3 linked regions of the Spirosoma aureum genome follow. The protein of the gene in region 2 interacts with the protein of the main gene of each other region in a pairwise test. Links are inferred from orthologs where the notes say so. Each region holds a gene or a part of one and is shown on either strand. Other genes may lie near its edges. The genes, in order: ftsZ, G8759_RS00435 and ftsA.

What was found.
Region 1: the proteins of G8759_RS00435 (region 2) and ftsZ interact in binary tests that used the Escherichia coli proteins (3 or more experiments, as listed by UniProt). The link is inferred for Spirosoma aureum from one-to-one orthologs.
Region 3: the proteins of G8759_RS00435 (region 2) and ftsA interact in binary tests that used the Escherichia coli proteins (3 or more experiments, as listed by UniProt). The link is inferred for Spirosoma aureum from one-to-one orthologs.

Annotation. Positions count from the first base shown.
Region 1 is NZ_CP050063.1:8,701,020-8,704,239, forward strand. Bases 242-3,220 are described here. They hold ftsZ (cell division protein FtsZ), read right to left. Parts: upstream 2,468-3,220; coding sequence 1,016-2,467; downstream 242-1,015. Other genes in these bases: G8759_RS34850 (DNA alkylation repair protein), read right to left, coding at 242-925; ftsA (cell division protein FtsA), read right to left, coding at 2,554-3,220. Also shown: accD (acetyl-CoA carboxylase, carboxyltransferase subunit beta), read right to left, coding at 1-122; more of G8759_RS34850, read right to left, coding at 227-241. UniProt on the Escherichia coli protein: Essential cell division protein that forms a contractile ring structure (Z ring) at the future cell division site. The regulation of the ring assembly controls the timing and the location of cell division.
Region 2 is NZ_CP050063.1:113,361-116,376, forward strand. Bases 204-2,978 are described here. They hold G8759_RS00435 (rod shape-determining protein), read right to left. Parts: upstream 2,217-2,978; coding sequence 1,191-2,216; downstream 204-1,190. Other genes in these bases: mreC (rod shape-determining protein MreC), read right to left, coding at 222-1,058; G8759_RS00440 (GH3 auxin-responsive promoter family protein), read left to right, coding at 2,471-2,978. Also shown: G8759_RS00425 (hypothetical protein), read right to left, coding at 1-143; more of G8759_RS00440, read left to right, coding at 2,979-3,016. UniProt on the Escherichia coli protein: Forms membrane-associated dynamic filaments that are essential for cell shape determination. Acts by regulating cell wall synthesis and cell elongation, and thus cell shape.
Region 3 is NZ_CP050063.1:8,702,769-8,705,767, forward strand. It holds ftsA (cell division protein FtsA), read right to left. Parts: upstream 2,197-2,999; coding sequence 805-2,196; downstream 1-804. Other genes in the region: ftsZ (cell division protein FtsZ), read right to left, coding at 1-718; G8759_RS34865 (cell division protein FtsQ/DivIB), read right to left, coding at 2,193-2,966. UniProt on the Escherichia coli protein: Essential cell division protein that assists in the assembly of the Z ring. May serve as the principal membrane anchor for the Z ring.

The sequences.
Region 1 (3,220 bases), 8.6 Mb from region 2 along the record:
TGCTCACGGGTATGCATTGCTTTTTTGCAGTTTGGGCATTGATACCACAGACCGTCGGGAGCCTCCCGTTTCATTTCGGTCGGGGTTTGAATACCCTTATCTTTTCGGACGAACCAAGACATAGTCTAAGTTTACAGTTGATAGCCTGCTGTCAGACAGGCCGGTTTTTAGTTGACAGTGCCAATATGGGGCGTAAAGATACGAAGACCATTGACCAATCTCCCATCTATAAGGTCAGATAATACTTTCGTCGGGCTGGCTCAAATTTTTCGATGGCATAGCGTAGTGCCGTACGAGGCATTTGATGAACATGATCGTGCAAAAATTCCTCCAGTGCATCTACATTACGCTTACCAACTTCACGTAGCATCCAGCCCACTGCTTTGTGAATCAGATCGTGTTTATGGGCCAATAAAGCCTCCGAAATAGCAAATGTGTCGGCAAACTGACCCGCCCGAATGAAAGCCATTGTCGAAACAATAGCAATCCGCTGACTCCACAAATGATCTTCCTGAGCCAGTTCATACAAGACAGACCGATCATTCTGGAGCAAGGGCCGACCAACAAGATGCGGGCAAGTGACATCAACCAGATCCCAGTTGTTGATGTAACGTCGATTCGCCACATATCGATCCATCAGGACTTCCTGTTCTATCGAACTTGTTTTTCTGGCCTGATAGACCCAGATCAAGAGCCCGGTCATCCGCATTTCGTGAAATGGTTCACGGAGTAATTGTTCGACATCATCCATTGGAAGACGCAGGTATTGTTTGGCTATACTGTGTTGCTGCGGCATAGAAAGCCCCAGAAATTGATCGCCCTCTCCATATTGACCGGGCTTGGTTTTAAAAAACCACGCCAAAGTTTTTGCCCGTTCGGGGTCAGCATGGGCCAGTAAGTTAGTTTTTACGTCCGTATAGGTCACAGGCTCTTGCCTTTCGCTGTTTTGGTTAATTATTGCAAAGAAAAAGGGCTTTCCTGATGGAAGCCCTTTTTTGTATAAAGATAAGATTGCTTAATCATTCAACTTCGAGCGCACGAATTCATTTTCGGGCAACATCGGTGTTGAGTAAAGCACGGTTTTGTTCCGTTCGAACGCTGGGCGATCAAGATCAGAAGCCGAATACTGCCCTTTAACAAACGCGTCAATTGTGCGTTTAATCAGGTCAGCATCATCATGCCGTTCTTCGTCATCCATAACCAGCGTACCCCCATTGTCATCATGGGTTGGCCGGAAGCCATTTATCGGTTCAGGGCGAACGATAGTTGCCCCATTGAGCCCTGTAGGCGTCAATTGACGTTCATCAACTTTTGTGGTAATCCCTACCGGTTCAGGTGTAGTTTCCTCGGGTTCGCTCTCAACAGGCACTAATTCGTCTGCTGGCAACTCCTGATCCAGAACATCGACAAGTGTTGTGTCAGGCTCCGAAACTTCTTCCACTTCAGGCTGCTGCTCAGCTTCAGGACTCGTTGGTCCTTTAAGCTGCTCCATCAGTGCATTCGTACTATCGAAACCAGCCGCAATAATTGTTACCCGCAAACTATCGCCCAGGTTTTTATCCGTAATAGCGCCAAATTTAAACATTCGGGCTTCGGCCTGAATCTTCTTGGCAACGTGTTCTGAGATAGCCATTTGCTCTTTCAGCTTCATGGCATGTTCCCGGCTCGACGAAATCGTAAGCAGAATACGTTTCGCTCCGCGAATGTCATGGTCATTGAGCAAGGGAGAATTCAAGGCTGCTTCAATAGCATTAAGCGCCCGATCTTCGCCACCCGCTTCGGCAGATCCCATCACTGACTGACCGGCTCCTTCAAGGACTTTCTTAACATCGGCAAAATCCGCGTTGATATCACCTTGTGTTGTGATGATTTCAGCGATACTTTTCACCGCGTTAGCCAATACATCATCAGCATGAGCGTAGGCATCCGTCCAAGTAAGTTCGCTATACAATTCGGCCAGCTTATCGTTCAGAACAACCAGCACGGTGTCACAACTTTTCTTAAGCTTCTCAATACCTTCACGAGCCTGCTCTTTCTTATCTGTGCCTTCGAAGTAGTAGGGGGCGGTTACAACGGCTACCGTTAACAATCCCATTTCGCGGGCCACTTCGGCCACTACGGGAGCGGCACCCGTACCCGTACCACCACCCATACCCGCCGTGATGAACACCATCTTGGTAGGCGGAGCCAGCAGGTTTCGAATTTCTTCGATACTAGCACGAGCAGCATCTTCACCAGCCTTAGCCTCCGTTCCCGCGCCCAGCCCATCGCCCAGTTGTAACTTGGTTGGCACAGGGTTACTCATAAGCGCCTGCCGGTCCGTGTTACAAACAGCAAAGTTTACATCCTTCATTTCCAGGTTGTACATATGCTTGACGGCATTACCTCCCATGCCTCCTACGCCCACAACCTTGATTATTGTTGGATTATCGTCTGGTATTTCGAATCTATAGCCCTGACTAAGCATCTTATTCGGTGGTGTCTTTTTGTGTAAATTAACAAAACTGCCTGTATACGATTAAACCGGCCTGACACCGGTTGAGCCCTAACCCGCTAATAAGGGTCGGTTTCGCTACCCCGAATTGGCTGTAGCGCTTCCTTAAGCCAACTCAAGAATCCTTTTTCCTTTTTAGGCGGTTCTTTCTCGAGTGGTTTATCACGACCGCTTAGTACTGGATTGTGATAAGGTGGCCGAACAGGTGCAGGTGTTTGTTCTTCGATATATGCTGCCCGAGCCGGATCGCTGATGAACGAGATGCGGTTGTCTATAGTTTTATAGCCTGCCCATACCAGACCAACGGCAGTCGCATAAGCGGGATCACCCACTAAATCGGCCCGCCCGTTGGGTTCCAGATGTTCTGGATAGCCAACCTTTGCTTCTGTACCGGTTACACGGCTGAAAATATGTTCAACACCTGGCACAAGAGCAGTTCCACCAGTCAGCACAATACCGGCCAGCAATTTACCTTCATACCCGGCCCGAATGACCTCAGCCTGCACCAGAGCTGCAATTTCACGCAACCGGTCTTCAATTATGACGGCTACATTCTTTAGCAGAACATCTTTCGGTTTGCGATTACTCAAACCAGGCACAGCCACCACTTCATTAATGTTGTATTCAGATGGATCAGCATTACCGAACCGTTTTTTCAGTTGTTCGGCCTGGTCAGGCATGATTTTACAACCCGACTGAATATCGGCAGTCAGGCTATTACCTGCC
Region 2 (3,016 bases):
TCGTTGGGCAATAACAGAATGCAGGCGATGTAAACGAAACAGAACGCGTAATCAAAGAGCACCAAATTCCGCACCAGCAGGATCTGCAATACCAGATACAGCAAAAATAAAAACGCAGTAGACAGAATTTCGCGTAAAGTCATCTTGTAGTAGGCGGTGGGCAGTCGATAGTCGGCAATCAGCCAGTTTCTCACTGCCAAATGCCCATTACTTACTGCTTACTATTTCTCTGTTTCAACTTGTTTTTCTAACTGCTCCTGCTCTGCCTGCAGGCGATTTTCGACGACATACACAAAGGCCAGACTACCAAAATTGGTGGCCAGATTAAGTGTAATATCATGAAAGACCCGATTAGGCTGGATGCCCATTGTTCGGACATACCCGACCAGGATACCCGGAGGAAACGTAGAGTTACGCTCCGAGGTAACGACCGAATCACCTTTATGAACCGTCTTGGTCAGCGAAATGTCATTCAGCTTGATCAGGCTCGGGTCTACGCCATCCCACCTCGCCGTCCCAATTTCGTCGGCTTTTGTTAAAGCCGAAGACACCAGAAACCCAGAATGTAAGATCGACGTAACGACCGAAAAATGTCGATTACAGACTTTTACCTTGCCGACTATACCCGTTGGCGAAATCACGCCCATACCCGGCCGGATTCCATCATCAGTACCTTTATCGATCGTGATGTAGTTGTTAGCGAACTGGGTTGTATTGTCGATCACCTTGGCAACAGTGTACTTGAACCGGTCGGCAAAAGCCGAGTCGGCCAGATACTCTCTTGGAGACGCGGGCTTACTTTGCAGTAATTGCGTTAACTGAGTATTGAGCCGTTGGTTCTCCATGGCCAGGTCAGCATTAACCTGCCGCAGACGAGCATATTCATTGGCCGCGTTGGACCACGCCAACACCTGAGCCGCATACCGGTTCGATGTGTTGAAATAGGTCACGCTCCAGTAATTGCTTGTGTTAATGATAAAATAGAAGCAGAATACTTCCAGCAACACAAACAAGATGAAGTTTCGGCTTCGAATAAAAAAGTCGACTAACTCTCCCATAAAGTGGGGAACATCTTAACAATGTAGCCTGGACGCTGTCGGGTAGCCAAAGGCCAGGTTGTAGAGACAAAATACCAGCTACAATCCAGCTTTCGGTTATCCGGACTAAAGCCCAGGCTACATTCCAAAAACTTAACTAATCAGAACAGATCTGTACATGTCCAGATTCTTAATCACCTCGCCCGTACCTTTTACAACAGCTTTGAGCGGATCATCGGCCACGTGAATGGGCAGCTTGGTTTTTGCGCCCAGCCGCTTGTCGAGACCATGCAGCAGGGCACCGCCCCCCGTCAGGTGAATACCGTTCGTGTAAATGTCGGCAGAAAGTTCCGGTGGCGAAATTTCCAGCGCCTTCATCGTAGCCTCTTCAATCTTTGAAATTGATTTGTCGAGAGCGTAGGCAATTTCGCTGTAGGTAACCTTAATTTCTTTCGGAATACCGGTCATTAAGTCACGACCCCGGATTTCGTAATCAGCGGGCGGGTTGTCGAGTTCGGGCAATGCCGAGCCAACTTCCATTTTGATTTGTTCAGCCGAGCGTTCGCCAATGAGCAGGTTGTGTTCCCGACGCATGTAATCGACAATATCGCGGGTGAAAACGTCTCCGGCAATCCGGATCGACTGTTCGCAGACAATTCCTGATAAAGCAATTACGGCAATTTCGGTAGTACCACCTCCAATATCGACAATCATGGTACCATTCGGCTGTGTAATATCGATACCGATGCCAATTGCGGCTGCAATTGGTTCGTGCACCATGTAAACTTCCTTCGCCCCGGCATGTTCGGCAGAGTCTTTAACAGCGCGCTTTTCCACTTCGGTAATCCCCGATGGTATACAAATAACCATCCGATGCGAAGGTGAAAACAGTTTGCTACCGGTATCTATCATCTTGATCATGCCCCGAATCATCAGTTCGGCGGCAGTAAAGTCGGCAATTACGCCGTCTTTCAACGGGCGAATCGTCTTAATATTTTCATTGGTCTTTTCGTGCATTTGCATGGCCTTATGGCCAATGGCCAGCACTTTTCCGCTGGCTTTGTCCATTGCAATAATCGAAGGCTCATCCACCACAATCCGATCCTTGTGAATAATCAAGGTATTCGCCGTGCCCAGGTCAATCGCAATGTCGCTGGTTAAAAAATTGAAAAGTCCCATTCCTGGTTAGCTGTTGTTCCTTTTTACAAGTACCGTTTTTAAAAGGTTTGCAAAAATATGGATTATTCAAGAGAAACAACGATGCTATGTAAATACAGTATTGCTTTTTTTATATGACAATCAGAACAGTTAGCAATTTTCGACCCTTCGTTTGCACCAATTAATCAAGATTGACTATCAAACCTGTGTTGCTCCTACCCATTACAAACTCCCTTACAGAAGACTGCCAACTGTTTTCGTAACTTTGCATCATTATGGGAATTCGCTCAGTCGTAAGTAAGCCACTGGCTAAATGGGTCGTAGAGAGGCAGCAGTCGTGGATGTATCAACCCGCCGAAGCTCAGCAACATTGGTTGCAGGAGTTGGTTAAAGGTGGTCGCAACACGGTGTTTGGCCGTATTCACCACTTTCGGGATATACAAACGGTTGACGATTTTCGGCAAGCGGTTCCCGTACGCGATTACGAAGATCTCAAACCTTACATTGATCAGATCCTGGCTGGTACACCTGATGTGCTCTGGAAAGGTCAACCCCTGTACCTGGCCAAAACCTCAGGTACGACCTCGGGTACAAAATACATCCCGATTACGAAGGATTCCATTCCGAACCACATCAACTCAGCCCGTGATGCGCTTCTGAATTACATCTACGAAACGGGAAACAGTGCTTTTCTCGACAAAAAACTCATTTTCCTGTCGGGTAGCCCCGAACTGGCTCAGAAAGCGGGTATCAATATCGGACGGTTGTCTGGCATAGCCAATCACCATGTTCCGGCTTATCTACGCTCGAACCAGCTACCC
Region 3 (2,999 bases), 8.6 Mb from region 2 along the record:
CATTAAGCGCCCGATCTTCGCCACCCGCTTCGGCAGATCCCATCACTGACTGACCGGCTCCTTCAAGGACTTTCTTAACATCGGCAAAATCCGCGTTGATATCACCTTGTGTTGTGATGATTTCAGCGATACTTTTCACCGCGTTAGCCAATACATCATCAGCATGAGCGTAGGCATCCGTCCAAGTAAGTTCGCTATACAATTCGGCCAGCTTATCGTTCAGAACAACCAGCACGGTGTCACAACTTTTCTTAAGCTTCTCAATACCTTCACGAGCCTGCTCTTTCTTATCTGTGCCTTCGAAGTAGTAGGGGGCGGTTACAACGGCTACCGTTAACAATCCCATTTCGCGGGCCACTTCGGCCACTACGGGAGCGGCACCCGTACCCGTACCACCACCCATACCCGCCGTGATGAACACCATCTTGGTAGGCGGAGCCAGCAGGTTTCGAATTTCTTCGATACTAGCACGAGCAGCATCTTCACCAGCCTTAGCCTCCGTTCCCGCGCCCAGCCCATCGCCCAGTTGTAACTTGGTTGGCACAGGGTTACTCATAAGCGCCTGCCGGTCCGTGTTACAAACAGCAAAGTTTACATCCTTCATTTCCAGGTTGTACATATGCTTGACGGCATTACCTCCCATGCCTCCTACGCCCACAACCTTGATTATTGTTGGATTATCGTCTGGTATTTCGAATCTATAGCCCTGACTAAGCATCTTATTCGGTGGTGTCTTTTTGTGTAAATTAACAAAACTGCCTGTATACGATTAAACCGGCCTGACACCGGTTGAGCCCTAACCCGCTAATAAGGGTCGGTTTCGCTACCCCGAATTGGCTGTAGCGCTTCCTTAAGCCAACTCAAGAATCCTTTTTCCTTTTTAGGCGGTTCTTTCTCGAGTGGTTTATCACGACCGCTTAGTACTGGATTGTGATAAGGTGGCCGAACAGGTGCAGGTGTTTGTTCTTCGATATATGCTGCCCGAGCCGGATCGCTGATGAACGAGATGCGGTTGTCTATAGTTTTATAGCCTGCCCATACCAGACCAACGGCAGTCGCATAAGCGGGATCACCCACTAAATCGGCCCGCCCGTTGGGTTCCAGATGTTCTGGATAGCCAACCTTTGCTTCTGTACCGGTTACACGGCTGAAAATATGTTCAACACCTGGCACAAGAGCAGTTCCACCAGTCAGCACAATACCGGCCAGCAATTTACCTTCATACCCGGCCCGAATGACCTCAGCCTGCACCAGAGCTGCAATTTCACGCAACCGGTCTTCAATTATGACGGCTACATTCTTTAGCAGAACATCTTTCGGTTTGCGATTACTCAAACCAGGCACAGCCACCACTTCATTAATGTTGTATTCAGATGGATCAGCATTACCGAACCGTTTTTTCAGTTGTTCGGCCTGGTCAGGCATGATTTTACAACCCGACTGAATATCGGCAGTCAGGCTATTACCTGCCCAGGGGAATACCGCAACATGCCGTAATACGCCCCGATAATAAATAGCCAGTTCGGTAGTTCCTCCTCCAATATCGACCAGCGCAACACCAGCATCTTTCTCTTCATCAGTCAGTACTGCCAGCCCCGATGCCAGAGGGGACAGCATCATTGTTTCCTGCTGAAGATTATTCCGCATGATGCACTTGCGAACATTCCGGGCCGCATTTGCTTGAGCCGTAATCAACTGAAAATCAGCACCAAGTTTAACGCCATTCCGACCAACGGGCTGATTGACGTTTGTTTCGCCATCGACCACAAAATCCATTGGCAGCACATGAATGATCTCTTTATCGGCCGGAATCGATGTGCGATACATATCGCTAAGCAGGTGATCAATATCCTCAACCTGAATTTCATCGCCCGACGACGAACGAGTGATGCTGCCGCTCGATTTGACAGATAAAACATGAGCTCCACTAAAGCTTACATTAACCAGGTGGATATTCAGATTCGATTGGTTCGATGCTTCTGCTACAGCCCGCCGAATAGCACTCACCGTATTATTAACATTCACCACCGATCCCTTGGTAACACCATCTGCCAGTGGTGTTTCTCCAACGCCCAGCACTTCGAGCGTTTCCTGATCTTTGTTATTTCGGACTACCCGGCCTGCCACTGCACATACTTTTGTGCTACCGATGTCAAGGCCTACTACAATTTTGTCGCCAATGCTTGTCGTCGTCATTCGCACACGATTTGATTTCTGTATTGGACGCTCACCCTGCGGTATCGGTCCCACCCTTTTGCCGGTAGAACGTCCGTATAAAATAATTTCAGTTTCTTCAGCTTGGCCTCCAGATCGGTTGGTGGTCCTACTTCAATCTGGTGGTTGCCCATCTGCGGCCACATTATCACCTCCCCCTGCTCATCTACTGATAATTCAGCGATTTGAGCTCGCCAAAACGGATCGTCATGGACTCGTTTCAGCAATTCCAGCAGGGGCCGATTCCGTTCGCTCGCCAGCGAACGATTTTTGGCAAAATATTTGCCTGTTAACATAGGTACGCGGGCCGAATAATTCATCGAAACTGGAAAAAACCGTCCTTCTTCGCTTACATATTGTCCCGATACCGTTCGGACGCCCTCACCCGAAGCCATCAAACGGGCTACTGGCCGAGGTTGTTCGATCGAGACGAGCAGGTCGCCCGTGAGATCACGAAAAACCTGACAATCTCTGACTAAACCATGTTGCCGCAACCGCTCTTCCAATTGATGGAAGTCAATCTCCGTGTATTCTTTACCGATAACCGGATCTGCTCCGCCATTGGTCAGATAACCTGTAACATCCCGTCGTGTCAGGAAAGAATGTCCATCGACCTGATCGATATGAACAACAACCGCTTTAACTCGTTTCTGCTTATGCCGAATTTCGGTAAAAGCAATCAAGATAAATAGAACAAAAAGCCCTCCGATTGCGAACAACCACTTCTTGATTGATTTAAAGGTAGAAAACATCTGTGTATAAGCTAAGTCGTTATCCAGATATTT